DNA from 2 places in the Peribacillus sp. Hz7 genome. Region 1 is predicted to be linked to the other one. Evidence: predicted binding sites of a transcription regulator. Region 1 holds the regulator's gene; the other holds the start of a gene.
What was found. The regulator Rex, encoded in region 1, represses fermentation and respiration genes when NADH is low (regulators of the CRP and FNR family bind a similar motif). The targets are predictions, from matches to a motif close to TTGTGAAATATTTCACAA.

Region 1 (5,256 bases):
GCCGGAAGTAGAATTAATTATTCCTCCGCTTAGTCTTTGTACAGATAATGCGGCAATGATTGGAGCAGCAGGAAGCATTTTATTCGAAAAAGGAAAACGCTCTAATTTAGCGTTAAATGGAAACCCAGGATTAGATATTGAGGCTTTTTAAGAATGTGCACATATATTGATAAGGGTTGATACGGCGGAGCTATGTATATAGCTCTGCTTTACTTATTCATAAAAGTGATTTGGATTGTATCTGTGGATAAAAAAGTCTGATAATTAAAAATTGAATGTGAATAACTTGCGTTTTTGTTGATAAGTAGCATAATTTTTGTGGATAATGTGGAAAAGTTCGAATAAAGCTTGAATGAAAAGGAGAAGGTTGTGTATATTTTTGTGGATAAAGTTTATTTTAGTAAGAAACGAATGCTTTAAGATGCGGATATAGAAAAAGGCCGACTTAAATAAAAGGTCGACCTTCTTAACATCTATATTTATCTCATACTTAATGGGCAGTAAGAGCCCCCGCTGACGGAAGTTTCACTTTATATATCCAGCTCTGCCCACTCTTCTAATAGAAGATCAAGGGCTGCTTGTGCCTGCTCTAGCTTTGTTTGAATTTCTATCACTTTTTCGTGATTTTGAAATACTTCAGAATCACAAAGAAGCTGATTACACTCTTCAATATCTGCTTCTAATCTTTCTATTTCTCCTTCAATCTCCTCAATGCGGCGCTTGCGTTGGCGCTCTGCTTTTTTCGCTTCTTTATCAATGATGTAGCTGTTTTTATCCGTTACTTGCTCTGGTTGTTTACTTTGGGTTTGTTGTTGTTCGAGTGCTTCATGTTCCGCTTGTTCTTGTTTTTTCTGAACATAGTAGTCATAATCTCCAAGGAACTCTACATTGCCCTCTTTAGAGAGTTCAATGACCTTCGTTGCAATTCGGTTAATGAAGTATCGATCATGTGAAACGAAAAGCAATGTTCCTGGATAATCGATTAAAGCATTTTCAAGGACGAGTTTGCTATCGAGATCTAAGTGGTTTGTTGGCTCATCGAGTATTAAAAAATTACCTTTTTCCATCATCATTTTTGCTAAAGCAAGTCGTGCTTTTTCACCGCCGCTAAGAGTAGAGACTGTTTTTAAAACGTCATCCCCGCTAAATAGGAAGTTTCCAAGTACGGTGCGTATCTCTTTTTCCGGCTTCAAGGGGTGTTCATCCCATAATTCGTTAAGTACTCGTTTGTTGGAAACGAGGTTCGCTTGCTCTTGATCATAGTAGCTGATCTGAACATTTGTGCCAAAGTGAATGTCACCTGAAAGAGCAGGCATCTTATCAATAATTGTTTTTAATAGTGTTGATTTGCCGACCCCGTTCGGACCGACGAGTGCAATGCTTTCGCCTTTTGTGATTCGAACGTTAATGTGTTGGGCAACCTTTTCGTTTTGATAGCCAATTGCCAGCTCGTTTAGCTGCAGCACTTCATTTCCACTTTGCTTCTCAATTTGAAAAGAGAAAGAAGCGGATTTTTGATCGCCTTGGGGTCTATCTAAAATCTCCATTTTCTCAAGCTGTTTTCGTCTGCTTTGTGCTCGTTTGGTGGTAGAAGCTCGTGTAATATTTCGTTGGACAAAATCACGCAGCTTTTCAATTTCTTCTTGCTGCTTTTCAAATTGCTTCATATCTCGTTCGAAATCTTCCGCTTTTCTGATTAAATAAGAGCTGTAATTGCCGTGATATTTTTTCATTGAGTGTCGTGAGATTTCATATACTTGATTAACAACTTTATCAAGGAAGTATCGGTCATGAGAAACAATGAGTACAGCACCTTGATAGCCTTGTAAATATTGTTCAAGCCAAGAAAGTGTTTCAATATCTAGATGGTTTGTCGGTTCATCCAGGATTAAAATATCTGGTTTTGTTAAAAGTAATTTACCAAGGGCCAGTCTTGTCTTTTGACCCCCGCTTAAGGTGGAGATAGGTGTAGAAGGGTCAAAGCTGCCAAATTGAAGCCCGTGCAAAACAGAGCGAATATCTGCTTCATATTGATAGCCGCCGGACTCTTTAAATTGAACTTGCAGGGCATCATATTCACTCAGTACTTTTTGATAAACGGCTTCATTAGAGAAAATATCTGGATTTGCCATCTTTTCTTCTAATTGGCGTAAGGTTTGCTCTTGTGAAATGAGATGGTTAAATACGGTTAACATTTCATCCCAGATGGATAGTTCTGATTCAAGGCCTGTATCTTGGGCCATATAGCCGATTGTGACCCCTTTTGGTTGAATAATTTCTCCACCATCATAAGACAACTGTCCAGCAATAATTTTTAATAGTGTAGATTTCCCAGCACCGTTACGACCTACTAGAGCAATCCGGTCTTTATGTTGAACTTCGAGCTTCATATTCGATAGAATGAGTTCCGCTCCGTAATATTTAGATACTTGATTAACTTGTAATAAAATCATGAATTTCACCTCAGGTAGCATTATCCCGAACAAATTGTTATAGAACGTCTATCAGTTTTCAGATATACTGTTTTTTGACTCTAGACGTTTAAGCTTTTCTTCTTAGTGTACCGTATCATTGAACTTATCGGCAATAGAATGGTTATTTCGTTTCAAAACAAGATGTTACATTATGTGGAATAATGGTGTATGATTTATAATAGGGATATTATAACGTAAGATTGTACACTTTCGAACATAGTGCAGTTTATTAAGAGTAAGATGACAGAGTCCCCATTGTTTTTAGAAGAACGAGCAAGTTGGGAATGGAAGCGTTATCAGTGATATTTTGAATGCATATCATGCTTCTATGGAATATAGGCAGAAGAATAGATTGAAAAGCGCGTGTGAAAGCGAGGGAGAATAATGAATCAAGGACAATTAAAAATACCGCAGGCTACGGCCAAAAGACTACCCTTGTATTATCGATTTTTACAAAACCTACATTCCTCTGGGAAACAAAGGGTTTCTTCAGCAGAGTTGAGTGAAGCTGTTAAGGTAGATTCAGCAACGATACGTCGTGACTTTTCGTACTTTGGCGCACTTGGAAAAAAAGGATATGGATATAATGTTAATTATTTATTATCATTTTTTAGAAAAACATTGGATCAAGATGAAGTGACGAAAGTAGCGTTAATTGGTGTAGGGAATCTAGGTACTGCTTTTTTAAATTATAATTTCTTGAAAAATAATAATACAAAAATTAGTATGGCTTTTGATGTGGATGAAAGAAAAGTCGGTACGAATATAGCCAATGTTCCGATTTATCATATGGATGAAATTGAGAGCCGTCTACAAGGAGAGCATGTTACAGCTGCAATCTTAACCATTCCAGCGCATGTGGCTCAGCCCGTTACAGATCGTTTAATTGCTGCTCAAGTAAAAGGAATTTTAAACTTTACCCCAGCACGATTAAATGTACCTTCTTCTATTAGAATTCATCATATCGACTTGGCTGTTGAATTACAGTCATTGATTTACTTCCTGAAACATTATCCAGTATTAGAAGAAGAAACCGCTGATATAGAGGATGGAATACCAATAAATAAATAAATAAATATATTCTTAAGGCTAATGAAACGATTTTTGGTTCATGCATATGAAACCGTGTACATGAGTTGAAGATGAACAGTGTCTAACATAGCCAAAGAAATAAGCAGCTGATGACAGCTGCTTATTTCTTCTTTTGAATCGATTTTATTTTTACATGTAGTAAAAGCATTCGGATACCGGAGCCGAAGTCCAATGTAGCAATAAAGATAAGGAAATAAGCAAAGAATCCCCAACCTGATGATGTGACAGTTTGGATGGCGAAAGCAGTGAATACGATACCTAAACATATATAAATAATGCTTAGTTTTAAAGGTGATTGATGTCTCATAAAAATCCTCCGATGAAAGCTTGCATATTTTGCATGAAATTTTGGATGTCTTCATAATACATTTGCAAAATGACAACGAATGTATTCATAGATACATGAGCAATAATTGGGACTAGAATTCGTTTCGTCTGTACATAAAGGAAAGCGAAGGTAAAGCCCATTGCCGAATATAATAACAAATGCTCTAGTTCCATATGTGCTAAACCAAAAATGATGGAGCTAATCAAAGCTGCAATAAAGAAATTAAATCGCTTATATAAGGAACCGAAAATAACTTTTCGGAAAATAATTTCTTCTAATATGGGACCAATAATAGAACTCACTACTATCATTAATGGAATCTTATCAATGACAGATAAAATTTCTTGCGTATTCGCTGATTGAGTTTGAATGCCAATCCACTGTTCAATTGTAATCGCGATACTTTGTGCAAAGAAAGCGAGAAAGACTCCACATATTGCCCAAAAGGTAGAAAGGGAGATGGACGCTTTATCGCGAGTGAGTGCTGATTCTTTCATATCATGTCGCATGAAAAAGAGAGTAAGCAGAAGAGCTAATAAAAAACTAAAAATGGACCAGTAAGCAAAAGCTGTTAATCTCAATTCTCCACTAGGTACTCCTAACGTTTTTCCAATGAACATAAAGAGCGGCAGTCCAATAAATCCAGAGAGCTGCATGGCAAGATACGTAATAATGACATACCAGTATTCTTTTCTCAAAAATAATTCTCCTTTAAGTGAAATCATTCATGCATAGGTACAGTGAAAATGGTATCAAAAAATATTGAATAACTCCACTTTTATAGGTGCTATTCAATCATATTTGTTGTAGGGATTTAATAGAATGGGTAGGGCTACTTTTAGTATGAGAATCTATTATCAAAATTAATGTAAAAATTTTTGATGAAGATACTTGCAAAACAGGAATGATTTATTTAATATAATAATTGTGTTAGCACTCACAGGTGTTGAGTGCTAATAATTCAAAACAGTTAATCATAAGAATTTGAGGGGGTTGTTTCACTTGTTAAAACCATTAGGTGATCGCGTTATTATTGAACTAGTTGAGTCAGAAGAAAAAACAGCTAGCGGTATCGTACTTCCAGATACAGCAAAAGAAAAGCCACAAGAAGGTAAGGTCGTAGCAGTTGGTACAGGCCGTGTTCTTGAAAATGGCGAACGTGTTACTTTAGAGGTTGCCCAAGGCGATCGTATTATCTTCTCAAAATACGCTGGTACGGAAGTCAAGTACGAGGGTACTGAATACTTAATTTTACGCGAAAGCGATATTTTAGCAATTATTGGCTAATTATACAACAATACTTAACTGAACGAAAATTTTAATGAAAAATGATTAGGGAGGTACTTATACATGGCTAAAGAA
Region 2 (5,256 bases), on a different contig from region 1:
GCACCAATAAAGAAGATGACACTCATGATAAACGGTAAACCGCTGTTATTTGGCATATGAATCTCTTCCACTTTATCTGGGAATAAGTTATGACCCTTTTTCTTAGCATCCCAGAATGCTTGTGACGATTTAACACGTGGTAGTGTTGCAAAGTTATATACAGGTACTGGACTAGGAATTGCCCATTCAAGAGAACGTGCATTCCATGGATCTGAACCAATATTTCTTGGCATATAACGAGTACTCCAATAGATGTTGTATGCAAGCACAATGAAACCAAGAGCTAATCCAATTGCTCCAATAGAAGAAATCAAGTTTAATGGACCGAAACCAGTTTCTTCAGAGTATGTGTACATACGACGTGCTTGACCATCTAACCCTGTAATAAACATTGGGAAGAATGTTACGTTAAAGAAGATGGCTACCAACCAGAATGAAACTTTCCCGATTTTTTCGTTCAGCATAAAACCAAACATTTTTGGCCACCAGTAAATTAAACCAGCAATAAACGCATATACTACACCAGGAATAATTGTGTAATGGAAGTGAGCAACTAAGAACATCGTATTATGATATTGGAAGTCGGCACTTGCCATCGCAAGCATAACCCCTGTAACCCCACCGATTAAGAAAGTCGGAATAAAGGCCATAGACCAAAGCATTGGTGTCGTAAACTCAATTTTACCTTTTCGAAGTGTCGCCAACCAGTTAAAGATTTTAATCCCTGTCGGAACGGCAATTGCCATTGTTGCAATAGAGAAAATACTATTTGCTAATACTCCTTGCCCCATTGTATAGAAATGGTGAGCCCATACAACTAGAGAAAGAATAGTGATAGCGACCATTGAAGCAACCATTGATTTATAACCATATAGGTTACGACGTGCAAATGTTGAGATAATTTCACTATAGATACCAAATGCAGGCAGGATTAAGATATATACTTCAGGATGTCCCCAAACCCAGAACAAGTTCGCCCACATCATATCCATACCGCCATTACCAATCGTAAAGAATTGGGTACCGAACATACGGTCCATTGCCCCAAATGCAAGTGCTACTGCAAATAAAGGGAAAACAGCTATGATTAACACGTTAGTAACTAACATAGCCCATGTGAACATTGGCAGTTGCATTAATTTCAAGCCAGGAGCTCTCATTCTAAAAATGGTAGTCAAAAAGTTAATACCTGTCATTAATGTACCGAGACCTGAAAGCTGAAGCGACATCATATAATAATTCGTACCCACTGATGGACTAAACTCTTCACTAGCTAGCGGGAAGTAAGATGTCCAACCAGCATCAGGCGCACCACCTACTACGAAAGCGATGTTGAATAACATAGCACCCATGAAGAACAACCAAAAGCTGATTGCATTCAAACGTGGGAACGCAACGTCACGTGCACCAATTTGTAGTGGAGTAACGATATTCATTAAACCAAATAAGAACGGCATCGCCATAAACATGATCATAATAACACCATGTGCTGAGAATACCTCATTGTAGTGCTGAGAATCTAAGATTGTGTTATCAGGAATGGCAAGCTGAGCACGTAACATAACCGCATCAACAAGACCACGTAAAAGCATAATCAAAGCAGCTAGGATATACATAATCCCGATACGCTTATGATCGACGGTTGTAATCCATTCACGCCATAAGTAACCCCATTTTTTAAAATAGGTTAAGCCGACAACAATAGCGAGACTAGTAAGAGCAATCCCTACCATCGATGCATAGATGGCAAAACTTGGATGCGGCACGGCGAATCTTTCAAAGAATTCCATACTTTGTGACTCCTTTCGTCATGTTTAAAATTGGAAATTCATATGTTTCATTTATTAAAGTTAACTATTATTTATGATCCATGTCATGATCCATGTCTTCCATGTCATGATTCATGTCTTCCATATCTTCCTTGTTCTCCATGTCGTCCATGTTATGAGAACCTTCTGGAGCTGGACTAAATTCTAAATGCGTTCCAGTGAACGTTTGTCGACCAACATGCTCTGTTTTTAATAATTGATCGAACTTTTCTTCAGTAAGTGGCTCTGATTTAGCTTTAGCCTCTTCTACCCATTCTTCAAATTCAGCAGGAGAAACTGCTTGCACATCAAATAGTTGGTGAGCAGAACCTTCACCACTAAAGTTTGAATTTCGTCCCATCATTTCTCCTGGTTCATCTGCTAACAAGTGAAGCGTAGTTACCATGTCGGCCATTGCATACTTTTGCCCGCCAAGCTGCGGAATCCAGAAGCTTGAGATTGGTCCATAAGAATAAAGTTTAAACTCAAGCGGACGGTCTGTCGGAACATACACGTAGTTTACTGTTTCAATATTTTCTTCCGGATAACTAAAATGCCACTTCCAGTTAGATGATGAAGCATAAATAACTAGAGGTTCTTTGTTTTCATATCCTTTCGGCGTTGCCTCAACGTCTTTTAGTGAAGTTACAGTAACAACGGATAGGAAAGCAACAATGATTATTGGAATTGCTGTCCAAATTGTTTCAACAACTGCACTTCCTTCAATGTGAGGAGGTTCATAATCTTTGCTTTGTTTAGACGCACGATATTTTACTAACATATAAATAAAGGCAACAGTTACAACAACACAGATAGCAAGCATTATCCAAATTGTAAGAATAATAGTATCTGAGAGTGTTGCCGCTTGAGGACCTTTTGGATCGAAGACAGCCAATGGATTTTCGCAGCCAGTAAGCACAGTAGCAATAGCGAAAATAAGAGCTAATAAAGTCCATTTCATTTTCATAAAGATTCCCCTTTCTTTTTTTTTAGAAGTTGTGTTGAAAATAATTGATAACGCTATCATGTTTACAATTACATTCTTATATTAGTATCATTAAGGAAAAAAAACAATGGAAAGTGATATATGTCACAAAATGTTCATGAAGAGTTATACAATAAATGGAATCTGGGATATTTAATAACATATTTGAAAAAGGGGAATATAATAATTTATTAATCTGTTTTCGTTTTTCTCTAAAACAAACGGAATATCAATTGCTTATCGAAAACAATCGATGGGGAAATCTTCGTAAAAAAATACATTGATATAATAATATTTAAAAAGGAGCATAGCAAAAAAGAGTTATATGTAGAAAAAAACAGGAATCGATTTTGATTCCTGTTTTTTTAATATAATATAATTTCATTTTAAATCCTTATAAATAAAAAGTGCCTGGGTCGATTTTCTACTGAACAGACCCAGGCACTTTTGTCTCCCTTAAAAAACGGAATATGTTGGATTGTCAAACTCTGTTTTAATGATGTTAAACGTGGATTCAGCTATGGCATTGTCATACGGGCCACGCTTCATGCTCAAAGATTAATTAATGAAAATAATTTTTTATGTTGCTCCTTAAAACTCCCTCTATGATGAACGGCCCCTTCTGACCACTCCCATGGCTAAAGCCAAGGGGTTCTTTCTCACAAACATCCCACTACTTACCATCGTCTATAAGAAGAGGCAGAGGTGAAACTTAGGTGAGCAACACTTGAGAGATCTTCTCTCTCAAGTGGGCAAGGTCTGTGCCGACTACGCCGTTCGACCGGCGATACTTTTTCCTGTTGGAGGCTTGTCCTTAAGAGAGGAATCTCCTTGTTTTTTGGACAAAAAACGTCGATACCAAACAGGCTGTTTAAATACAACAGAAATCAGTGGTTGGAAGGCCATGTGATGTTGTTTACGTGCAATATTTTGAGCACCGTTTACATCACGATGGATTTCTGTTTTGTGAACAGAACAAATCAACGTTCTTCCCTTTGCTCGATGTCTGCCTCCGCAAAACGGACAGTCTTGAGACGTATAGCTTTCTTCCGTTTCTGTCACGATGATGCCTTTTAGTTTCGCTTACAGTTGCAATAATCGTTCTACTGGCAACAGCGTTTGTCCAATCTGGTGTCCAAGTAGTCATATTCATCATGCTGAAGAATCTGAAGATAAAGCATCTATTTATGCACATGTTTGGTATTCCGTATTCCTTGCAGTCATTACTATACTAGGGTCCTTACTTTGTATAGCGGGGGCTTATGAAATCCCAGGAATATAAGTCAAAGGTAGAAAGAAGAGTATCAATTTGATACTCTTCTTTTTCTTTTGAACATAACGACATTGGATACGTTAGATTTAATTGGGATGACCTTCTCCCCTTTGTCCGTATTTGAAACCAGCTCTTCCGTTAAAATGAAAAATAAACCAACCATAAATATGAGTGTCGCGCTAATAGTAATTGTTAGTCCTATGAACGATAACATGTAGTTCCACTTGTAACCGTTTACAATAAAACTTACAATCAGGATACCTAAACCAATGACATTAGCAGTTCCACATACCCATTTTAAAGGGTTCAATATTTCTAAATTGGTTTTCATTTAGCTCAGCTCCTTTGCTTTTATTTTAATATATTTCACAAAATTGTCAAATATTTCTATAAAATTTTAACAAAAAACTTGACAAAAATATTTTGTCATTATTTTATTAAAATATTCTATGCACTATAGATTAAAAGTTCCACTAAACGAAAAGATCAATAATAGAGTAAAACCCCATTTATTAATGGTCTTTACTCCTTATTAATTCGCGATACACTAAAAAGAGCGCCCCAAAGATTGTTATTACAACATCTTTTTAAGGCACTCTTTTCCTTCATCATGTTTATAAACTTTTTAAGGCAGCAGAAAATCTTTTAATCCCTTCATCAATGCATATTTCATTCTCTCTAGCAAAAGTAAATCGCACATATCCTTTTTTCGACCCTAAAGTAGAACCTGGAACATGGATGACCCCTCTTTTTATCGCTTCCTCCAGCAGCTTTTTCTCATTCAACGTTTCATTTATCTTGCACCATAAATGAATGCCGCCTTGTGGAATATGAAACTCAACCTGCTTATTCAAGTATTGATGAAGACTTGAAACCATTTGATTTCTTCTTTTTTCTAGCTGCTCCCTTAAATAAGCAATATGAGAATGAAAATAAGGAGAACTAAGAAAGTCATTTGCTACCCACTGATTAAAAATTCCATGTCCAAAATCAATCTGTTGTTTAGCATCCGATAGTCTTTCGATGACAGACTTCGGGCCAATAATCCAACCAATTCGCAAACCAGAAGCAACGATTTTGGATAATGAACTAATATATAAAACATTTCCATAGTCATCCATTGATTTTAGCGTAGCAATTTCTTCTCCATTAAATGCTGTTAAACTATAAGGATCATCTTCAATAACAGG

Region 2: the regulator Rex is predicted to act here: its motif matches at 2,887-2,904, upstream of qoxA (cytochrome aa3 quinol oxidase subunit II).

What each region holds. Positions count from the first base shown of each region.
Region 1 covers NZ_JBHHJV010000020.1:3,291-8,546, forward strand. The annotation lists gene tsaD (tRNA (adenosine(37)-N6)-threonylcarbamoyltransferase complex transferase subunit TsaD) at 1-151, shown strand, start outside; gene ACE199_RS19250 (ABC-F family ATP-binding cassette domain-containing protein) at 531-2,453, opposite strand; gene ACE199_RS19255 (redox-sensing transcriptional repressor Rex) at 2,859-3,545, shown strand; gene ACE199_RS19260 (YdiK family protein) at 3,667-3,873, opposite strand; gene ACE199_RS19265 (CPBP family intramembrane glutamic endopeptidase) at 3,870-4,592, opposite strand; gene groES (co-chaperone GroES) at 4,897-5,181, shown strand; gene groL (chaperonin GroEL) at 5,245-5,256, shown strand, end outside.
Region 2 covers NZ_JBHHJV010000007.1:176,027-181,282, forward strand. The annotation lists gene qoxB (cytochrome aa3 quinol oxidase subunit I) at 1-1,790, opposite strand, end outside; gene qoxA (cytochrome aa3 quinol oxidase subunit II) at 1,858-2,775, opposite strand; partial or broken gene ACE199_RS12110 (zinc ribbon domain-containing protein) at 3,562-3,864, opposite strand; gene ACE199_RS12115 (hypothetical protein) at 4,098-4,397, opposite strand; gene pdxR (MocR-like pyridoxine biosynthesis transcription factor PdxR) at 4,681-5,256, opposite strand, start outside.